2 regions of the Bradyrhizobium sp. WBAH42 genome follow, and region 1 is predicted to be linked to the other one. Evidence: predicted binding sites of a transcription regulator. Region 1 holds the regulator's gene; the other holds the start of a gene.
The links. The regulator PhoB, encoded in region 1, activates phosphate uptake and scavenging genes when phosphate is short. The targets are predictions, from matches to a motif close to TGTCATNNANCTGTCAT.
Positions count from the first base shown of each region.

Region 1 (4,818 bases):
ACCAACCGCGTCACGGCGTTCATCGGCCCGTCGGGCTGCGGCAAGTCGACCCTGCTGCGCATCTTCAACCGGATGTACGACCTCTATCCGGGCCAGCGCGCCACCGGCCAGCTGCTGCTCGACCAGACCAACATCCTCGACGCCAAGCTGGACCTCAACCTGTTGCGGGCCCGGGTCGGCATGGTGTTCCAGAAGCCGACGCCGTTCCCGATGACGATCTACGAGAACATCGCCTTCGGCATTCGTCTGTACGAGAAGATCTCGAAGTCGGAGATGGACGACCGCGTTGAGAAGGCTCTGCGCGGCGGCGCGCTGTGGAACGAGGTCAAGGACAAGCTCAATGCCTCCGGCCTGTCGCTCTCCGGCGGCCAGCAGCAGCGCCTCTGCATCGCCCGCACCGTCGCGGTGCGGCCCGAGGTGATCCTGTTCGACGAGCCCTGCTCGGCGCTCGACCCGATCTCGACCGCCAAGGTCGAGGAACTGATCCAGGAATTGTCCGAGAACTACACGATCGCGATCGTCACCCACAACATGCAGCAGGCGGCGCGCGTCTCCGACAAGACCGCCTTCATGTATCTCGGCGAGCTGATCGAGTTCGACGACACCAGCAAGATCTTCACGTCGCCGAGCGATCGGCGCACGCAGGATTACATCACCGGCCGGTTCGGCTGAGGAGACGGAATATGGGTTCTGAACATACCGTAAAGGCCTTTGACAGCGACCTTCAGGAGCTCACTCGCCTGGTCGCCGAGATGGGCGGCATCGCCGAGCGCATGATCGTCGATTCCGTCGACGCGCTGATCCGCCGCGACGTGGCACTCGGCCAGCGCGTCGTCACCACCGACGCCGATCTCGACGCGCTGCAGAAGCGCATCGAGGAGCGCGCCGTGCTCACCATCGCCCGCCGCCAGCCGATGGCCGTCGACCTGCGCGAGATCGTCGGCGCCATGCGCGTTGCGACCGATCTCGAGCGCATCGGCGATCTTGCCAAGAACATGGGCAAGCGCGTCGCGGCGCTGGAGACGGATTTCCATCCGCTCAAGCTGTTCCGCGGCCTGGAGCACATGACCGACCTCGTGCAGCAGCAGGTCAAGAGCGTGCTCGACGCCTATGCCGCGCACGATCTGCCGGCGGCGATGGCGGTGTGGAAGGGCGACGAGGAGGTCGACGCCATCTGCACCTCGCTGTTCCGCGAGCTCCTCACCTACATGATGGAGGATCCGCGCAATATCTCGTTCTGCATCCACCTGATGTTCTGTGCCAAGAACATCGAGCGGATCGGCGACCATGCCACCAACATCGCCGAGACCGTGTTCTACATGATCGAGGGCCAGGCGATCACCGACAAGCGGCCGAAGGGCGACATGACGACCTTCGCCACGACGGTGCCGAATACCTAAGGAGCGACGACAACATGGGCGCACGCATTATGGTGGTAGAGGACGAGGAAGCTCTCACCGAGCTTCTCCGCTACAACCTCGAAGGCGACGGCTATGACGTCGAGACGGTGATGCGCGGCGACGACGCCGACACCCGCCTCAAGGAGCACATTCCCGATCTGATCGTGCTCGACTGGATGCTGCCGGGCCTGTCGGGCATCGAGCTGTGCCGGCGGCTTCGGACCCGTCCCGAGACCAAGCAGCTGCCGATCATCATGCTCACCGCGCGCGGCGAGGAGAGCGAGCGGGTACGGGGCCTCGCAACCGGCGCCGACGATTACATCGTCAAGCCGTTCTCGGTGCCGGAGCTGCTCGCGCGCGTGAAGGGTCTGCTCAGGCGCGCCAGCCCCGAGCGGCTCGCCACCGTGCTCGCCTATGGCGACATCGAGCTCGACCGCGACAAGCGCCGCGTGGCGCGCTCGGGTCGGCCGATCGATCTCGGCCCGACCGAATATCGCCTGCTGGAGTTCTTCCTGGAGCATCCCGGCCGCGTGTTCTCGCGCGAGCAGCTGCTCGATAGCGTCTGGGGCCGCGACATCTATATCGATGAGCGTACCGTCGACGTCCATATCGGCCGCCTGCGCAAGCTGCTCAATCTCGGCCGCGAGCAGGACCCGATCCGCACCGTCCGCGGCGCCGGCTACGCGCTGGATGATCGCTTCGCGAAGGCCGAGCAGACGTAAGATCTGCGAGCTGTTGGTGTGGTGAGCTGCGGCTACACCCTCAACCGTCATCCCGGGGCGCGCGCAGCGCGAGCCCGGGATCTCAGCGCGAGCGCTTGCGCTCGTCGCGATCAACCACGGGACGTGGTTTGACGATGACTCGGCGTGACCATCTCGCGCAACGATCGCGCCCTGTGGTTATGGATCCCCGCCTTCGCGGGGATGACACTGAGTAGGTGGCGCCGTCATCGTGTGACGGCTGTAATCTCGGCGATCAACTAATTCCGCAAGCTCAGCGCGTGCTCGGCTTCGCCGGTGCGCGACGGCGGTCCGCTGCGGGCTGATAGGCCACGCGCGAATGCTGGGCGCAGTAGGGCAGGCCCGAGAGCGCCTTGCCGCCGCAGAAGAAGAAATCCGGGCTCGATGGATCGCCGACCGGCCAGTGGCACGTCGCCTCGTTCAATTCCAGCAGCGACAGGCGCTGGCTCATCGGCACCACGTTGTCGTAGGTGACCGGCTCGGCTTCCACCTCGACCTCGAAGGCCTGCGCCAGCGCGGTGTTGCCGCGCGCAACGGGTCGCGTCACGCGCATCATGTGCTGCGCGGGCCGTGCCTTGCGCGGCCGCGGCGCTGCCGATGAAGGGCTCTTGGCGCGGCCGGACAGGCCGAGCCGGTGCACCTTGCCGATCACGGCATTGCGGGTCACATTGCCGAGCTCCGCCGCGATCTGGCTGGCCGAAAGTCCGGCCTCCCAGAGCTTCTTCAGCTGCTCGACGCGATCATCGGACCAGGTCAAAACCGTCATTGCACCCTTTCCCTCGCAGCGCGCCTGCCATCCTGGAGCCTTCGCCGCGATTGCCTAAAGCCTTGAAAAACCCGTGCCGCCAGAATCCCTTAAGGCTCGCCGGGCGCGCTCAAGACGCCCGAACGTTTACGCCGGTACATGAGGACTTTTGGGATCAGAACTGCTGCACGAGATGTCGTATCTGACAGTCCAAACGCTACAATATGGCGTGACTCCCGCGCAAGAGTCCGCCGACTCGCTTCCACATGTTCCGTGGTGAAAAACCCGCAAAATCGGCACCGCAAGACTACGGATTCAGCGTTTCGCGAGGCTTTCCGGGCGGCATTGACACCCGTCTTTCCAGGCATAAGATAGTGCCACGTGCCGCCCTTAAAAGGCGGCACGTTTCGTTTTCCGGGGCCGGTCAATGGTGCGTTGCGCAATGCGTGCCTCACACCGTCCGCAACATTCAAGTGACGTCATGACTAACAGCGCCGCGCCGCATTTGCTCCCCGTTTTCGCCAGGGCCGACCTCGGTTTCGAGCGCGGCGAAGGCTGCTGGCTGATCGCGGCCAATGGCGATCGCTATCTCGATTTCACCTCGGGCGTGGCGGTGAATGCGCTCGGCCACGTTCATCCCGCGCTGGTCAAGGCGTTGCAGGAGCAGGCGACGAAGCTCTGGCACATGTCGAACCTGTTCCAGAGCCCCGATGGCGAGAAGCTCGCAAGCCGCCTCTGCAATGAGAGCTTCGCGGACTTCGTGTTCTTCTGCAATTCCGGCGCCGAGGCGCTGGAAGGTGTGGTCAAGCTCGTCCGCCATCATCACTTCTCCAAGGGCCATCCGGAGCGTTATCGCATCATCACCTTCGAAGGCGCCTTCCATGGCCGCACGCTGGCGACGCTCGCCGCCACCGGGTCTGCGAAATATCTCGAGGGCTTCGGTCCGCCGATGGACGGCTTCGATCAGGTGCCGCACGGCGACCTCGACGCCGTGAAGAAGGCGATCGGCCCGCACACCGCCGGCATTCTCATCGAGCCGATCCAGGGCGAGGGTGGCGTTCGTGCTGCACCTCCGGCCTTCCTGAAGGCGCTGCGCGAGCTCTGCAACGAGCGCGGCCTGTTGCTCGCCTTCGACGAGGTGCAGACCGGCATGGGCCGCACCGGCGAGCTCTTTGCCTACAAGCGCACCGGCGTCACACCGGACGTGATGTCGCTCGCCAAGGCGCTCGGCGGCGGCTTCCCGATCGGCGCGGTGCTGGCGACCGCTGATGCGGCCGCCGGCATGGGGCCCGGCTCGCACGGCTCCACCTTCGGCGGCAATCCGCTCGCGATCTCGGCTGCCAACGCCGTGCTCGACGTCATGCTCAAGCCCGGCTTCTTCGACCGCGTGCAGAAGATGTCGCTGCTGCTCAAGCAGAAGCTCGCCTCCGTGATCGATCGTCACCCCGATGTCGTCAGCGAGGTGCGCGGCGAGGGCCTCCTGATCGGCATCAAGGCCGTGGTGCCCTCGGGCGATCTCGTCGCGGCGCTGCGCGCCGAAAAGCTGCTCACCGTCGGGGCCGGCGACAATGTCGTGCGCTTCCTGCCGCCCTTGATCGTCACCGAAGCGGAGATCGAGGACAGCGTCGGCCGGCTCGAACGCGCCTGCACGGCGATCTCCTCCAGTCAGACCAAGCGGGCGGCAAGCTGATGAGCACGACGCCCAACAAAGCTCCAAAGCACTTCCTGGACATCAACGAGCTGCCGCTGTCGGAGCTCAAGAGCATGCTCGCCGCCTCTTCCGCCATGAAGGCGAAGCAGAAGGCGCAGCAGCCGGTCAGGCCGCTCGAAGGCAAGACGCTGGCGATGATCTTCGAGCGTCCCTCCACCCGCACCCGCGTCTCGTTCGACGTCGGCATGCGCCAGCTCGGCGGCGAGGCGATCATGCTCACCG
Region 1 is NZ_CP036533.1:1,507,227-1,512,044, forward strand. It holds gene pstB (phosphate ABC transporter ATP-binding protein PstB) at 1-672, shown strand, start outside; gene phoU (phosphate signaling complex protein PhoU) at 684-1,400, shown strand; gene phoB (phosphate regulon transcriptional regulator PhoB) at 1,415-2,122, shown strand; gene DCG74_RS07030 (GcrA family cell cycle regulator) at 2,394-2,906, opposite strand; gene DCG74_RS07035 (aspartate aminotransferase family protein) at 3,367-4,575, shown strand; gene argF (ornithine carbamoyltransferase) at 4,575-4,818, shown strand, end outside.

Region 2 (4,818 bases), 590 kb from region 1:
GTTGGGAGCGGGCGTGTTTGCCGCCGCGCTGGCTCTCGCCGCGATCGGCGCCGAAGTGAATTTGCGCACGCTGTTCACCTATTTCGGCAACTTCGTCAGCTATTTCGACCGCATCCTCACGCTCGACAGCGGCCAGCGGGTCTGGACCGATGTCGGCGAGTGGTTCTGGGGCTGGCGCAAATGGCTGAAGATGCTGGGTGAGACGCTGCTGATCTCCTATGTCGGCACGCTGATCGGCGCGACCTTCGCCTTCGCCCTCAATTTCTTCGCGGCCGAGAACACCTCGCCCGCGCCCTGGCTGCGCTTTACCGTGCGGCGCCTGCTCGAATTCGCCCGCACCGTTCCCGGCATCGTCTTCGCGCTGGTCTTCGTCATCGCCTTCGGGCTCGGGCCGATGGCGGGCGTGCTGGCGATTGCGATCCACTCCACCGGCGCGCTCGGAAAACTGTTCTCGGAGATCGTCGAGAATGCCGACATGAAGCCGGTCGAGGGCATCCGCTCGACCGGGGCGAGCTGGCTCTCCTGCATGCGCTTCGCCATCGTGCCGCAGGTCACCGCCGGCTACGCCAGCTACGCGCTACTGCGCTTCGAGATCAATGTCCGCGAAGCCTCCGTCATGGGCTTCGTCGGCGCCGGCGGCATCGGCCAGGAGCTCGTCGTCGCGATCCGCAAGTTCTACTATTCGGACGTCAGCGCCATCCTGCTCACCATCATCGTCACGGTCTTCATCATCGACATCACCACCGGCTGGCTGCGCGGCCGCCTGTTCGGCAAGGAGGCGCGGACGTGACGAGGCCGCAGGAGGTCGATACGCGCGAGATGCGTGCACGCTACCCCGATGTGTTCGATCGGCCGGCCTCGGCGCGGCTCGCGACGCCCGCGATGATCGTCGCGGCGTTCGCGATTCTCATCTACGCCCTCGTCGATCTCGATTTCTCGCCGTCGCGCTTCTTCGCCGGCCTCAACCAGCTCGGCTGGATTAGCCTGATGATGATCCCGCCGGATCCCGGCTCCTCGCTGCCGGTCTATCTGAAGGCGCTCGGGGAGACGCTCTCGATCGCGCTGCTCGGCACCACGCTGGCAGCGGTGTTCGCGCTGCCGGTGAGCTTGCTGGCCGCGCGCAACATCGTGCCGTCGAACATCCTGCGCTTCCCGGTCCGTCGTTTCCTGGATTCGATCCGCGGCGTCGACACCCTGATCTGGGCGCTGGTGTGGATCAACGTCGTCGGCCTCGGCCCGTTCGCCGGCGTGCTCGCCATCGCGGTGTCGGATTTCGGCGCCTTCGGCAAGCTGTTCTCGGAGGCGATCGAGGGCGCCGACCAGAAGCAGGTCGAAGGCATCCGCGCCTCCGGCGGCAGCGCGCTGCACGAGATCCGCTTCGGCCTGCTGCCGCAGGTGCTGCCCGTGATTGCCGGACAGGTGCTCTATTTCATCGAATCCAACACGCGCTCGGCGACCATCATCGGCATCGTCGGCGCCGGCGGCATCGGCCTCCAGCTCGCCGAGCAGATCCGCGTGCTGGAATGGCAGAAAGTGTCGTTCCTGATCCTGATGATCCTGGTCGCGGTCGCCGCGATCGATTTCATCTCGGGCAAGCTGCGCTTTGCGATCATTGGGCGAAGGGCTGTGGCCTGAGCAAAGGTGCCGTAGGGTGGGCAAAGCGAAGCGTGCCCACCACCTCTCACGATCGAGAAAGATCGTGGGCACGGCGCAAGGGCGCCTTTGCCCACCCTACAGGTCCGGTGTCGTGGAGAGAGCTACGACTCCACCAAAAACTCCACCCGCTCTGCCGCAAACCGCGAGTGCTTGGTCACCAGCGGCCTGCCCGTGAGATCGTGGTCGGTGGCGTCCACCACCAGGATCGGCCGCCCCAGCGCTAGATCGAGACGTGCCGCATCGGTCGCGTCCACGATGCCCGCGGTGATTCGGGTTGCGCCGCGGCGATAGTCGCGGACGCCAAAATGCTCCAGCAGCTTCGTCATCGAGCGCGTCGCCGCGAACACGGCGCCGGCACCCGGGAACAGGTCCGCCGACAGCCAGGTCGTGGAAACGCAAATCGGCGTACGGTCGGCAAGGCGGATCGCCTCGATCCGCACCAGGGGCGCGCCGGTCTTTAGTCCCAGCTCCCGCGCGAGCTCGCGCGTCGCGACGTCATCGGTCGCCTCGATCAGCCGGCCATGCGGCTCGCGGCCATCCGCGCCGACGATCTCGGAGAAGCGCGTGCGCGAGCGCAAGGGATAAGCGAGCTTCTGTGCCTCGACATAGGTTCCGCTGCCGCGCTCCGCGCGCACCAGGCCGCGCTCGGCAAGTGCCGCGAGCGCGCGCCGTACGGTGTGGCGGTTGACGCGATAGGTTTCGGCGATCTCCATCTCGCCCGGCAATTTGTCGCCGGCCGCAAAGCGGCCGTCGGCGATGCCGCGCTCGATGCCGTCGGCAACGAGGCGCCATAGCGCGACGCCCGACGAGGCTGTGTCCTGCATGCTCATGTCGCGGGAAACCTACTCCAGAAATCACAGCATTGTCACGAAACAGTCATGGCGCGTCCTTATGAAGTTGTCTATTATCATAGACAACTTCGATGCGGCAAGTTCTGTCAAAAGGTTCGGTGGACCAGGTGACCCAGCACAACAATCAGCAAGCCCAGCGCAAGGCCGCAATGGCGGTGCTGGCGCACGCGGAGGCGGGCGAGATCGCCGCTCGCCTCCGCAACTTGGCCTCGGACCGGGCCTTGCCGGACCATCAGGACCTGCGCACGCCGGAGAACGGCCTCGTCATGCTGCGCGGGCGGGTCGGCGGCGACGGCGCGCCGTTCAATCTCGGCGAAGCCACGGTGTCGCGCGCCGCGGTGCGGCTTGCGAGCGGCGAGGTCGGGTTCGGCTACACGCTCGGCCGCGACGGTGAGAAGGCGCGGCTGATCGCGCTCTGCGATGCGCTGGTGCAGTCCCGCGATTTCGGCGGAGCGGTGGAGCGCGACGTTATCGCGCCGTTGCGCGAGCAGCTTATGGTCAGGCGCAAGCAGGCGGCGGAAGCGACCGCCGCGACGAAGGTTGATTTCTACACCATGGTGCGCGGTGAGGGGTGAGATCATGACCACGATTGCGGAACTGCCGCCGGGTTTCGCCGACAAGGTGCTGTCGGCGCAATCGACCTTTCGCTCGGTCATGGATGCCATGGCGCGGCCGGGCTCGGTTCAGCGCATCGTGCCGATGGCGGGGGCGCCTGATACGATGATGCGCGGCACCGCCGCGATCGCGCTGACGCTGTTCGATCACGACACGCCGCTCTGGCTCGATGCGCGGATGGCGGAGAGCGCGGACGTGACGAAGTGGCTCAAGTTCCACACCGGCGCGCCGGTCGTGCAGGATTCGTCCATCGCCTCGTTCGCGCTCATCGGCGACGGCGGTGCGCTGCCTTCGCTCGAGCGCTTCGCGCTCGGCACGAGCGAGTATCCGGACCGGTCGACGACCGTGATCATCCAGGTCGACAGCCTCGCCTCCGGGCGCAGCTTCGAGCTGCGCGGCCCCGGCATCGATGGTGTCGCCACGCTGCGGGCGTCGATCAAGCCTTTCGACCTGTTCGAGCGCCTGCATATGAACGAAGCGCTGTTTCCGCGCGGTATCGATGTGGTGCTGGTCGCCGATGACGCCGTGGTCGCGATCCCCCGCACCACGCGCGTCGTAAGCAAGGGAAGCTGAAAGCATGTATGTCGCAGTCAAAGGCGGCGAACGCGCCATCGAGAACGCCCATCGCTTGCTCGCGCATAAGCGGCGTGGCGACGAAAGCGTTGCGGAAATCGCCCTCGATCAGATCTCGGAGCAGCTCGGCCTTGCCGTCGATCGCGTCATGAGCGAAGGCTCGCTCTATGACCGCGAGCTCGCGGCGCTTGCGATCAAGCAGGCGCGCGGCGATTTGATCGAGGCGATCTTTCTGGTTCGCGCCTTCCGCGCCACGCTGCCGCGTTTCGGCGCCAGCGAGCCGGTCGACACCGGCGCGATGCGGGTGCAGCGGCGGGTGTCGGCGACCTTCAAGGACATCCCCGGCGGCCAGATCCTGGGGCCGACCTTCGACTACACGCACCGCCTGCTCGACCCTTCGCTCGCCGAAGGCTTTGTGCCGGAGAGGCCGGCTGCGGCCGAAGCCTCGACTGCGCCGACGCCGCGCGTGACCGACATTCTCGGCCGCGACGGGCTGATCGAATCATCGCCCGAGGCCGCGGACGGCGCCAGCGTCGGCGATCTCACCCGCGAGCCGCTGAATTTCCCCGCGGACCGCGATTTGCGTCTGCAAAACCTTGCGCGCGGTGACGAAGGCTTTCTGCTCGCGATGGGCTATTCCACCCAGCGCGGCTACGGCCGCAACCATCCCTTTGTCGGCGAGATCCGCTTCGGTGAGGTCGAGGTCGAATTTGTCGCGGAAGACGTCGGCTTCGCCGTGCCGCTCGGCGCGATCGAGCTCACCGAGTGCCAGATGGTCAACCAGTTCAAGGGCTCCGCGACCGAGGCGCCGTGCTTCACCCGCGGCTATGGCCTCGCGTTCGGCCAGAGCGAGCGCAAGACCATGTCGATGGCGCTGGTCGATCGCGCGCTGCGCGCGCGTGAGCTCGGCGAGGAGGCGCTTGCCCCCGCGCAGGACGAAGAGTTCGTGATGTCGCATTCGGACAATGTCCAGGCAACCGGCTTCGTCGAGCACCTGAAGCTGCCGCATTATGTCGATTTCCAGTCCGAGCTCGGCCTCTTGCGCAAGCTGCGCCAAGAGTTCTCTAAAGCGTTCGCCGATGCCAACACGCCCGATGCCATGAAGGAGGCCGCGGAATGAACG
Region 2 is NZ_CP036533.1:2,101,171-2,105,988, forward strand. It holds gene phnE (phosphonate ABC transporter, permease protein PhnE) at 1-790, shown strand, start outside; gene phnE (phosphonate ABC transporter, permease protein PhnE) at 787-1,635, shown strand; gene phnF (phosphonate metabolism transcriptional regulator PhnF) at 1,758-2,486, opposite strand; gene phnG (phosphonate C-P lyase system protein PhnG) at 2,606-3,082, shown strand; gene phnH (phosphonate C-P lyase system protein PhnH) at 3,087-3,695, shown strand; gene DCG74_RS09850 (carbon-phosphorus lyase complex subunit PhnI) at 3,700-4,815, shown strand; gene DCG74_RS09855 (alpha-D-ribose 1-methylphosphonate 5-phosphate C-P-lyase PhnJ) at 4,812-4,818, shown strand, end outside.
Region 2: phnF (phosphonate metabolism transcriptional regulator PhnF) is a predicted target of PhoB. The motif match lies at 2,520-2,536, and genes of this name have one in related genera.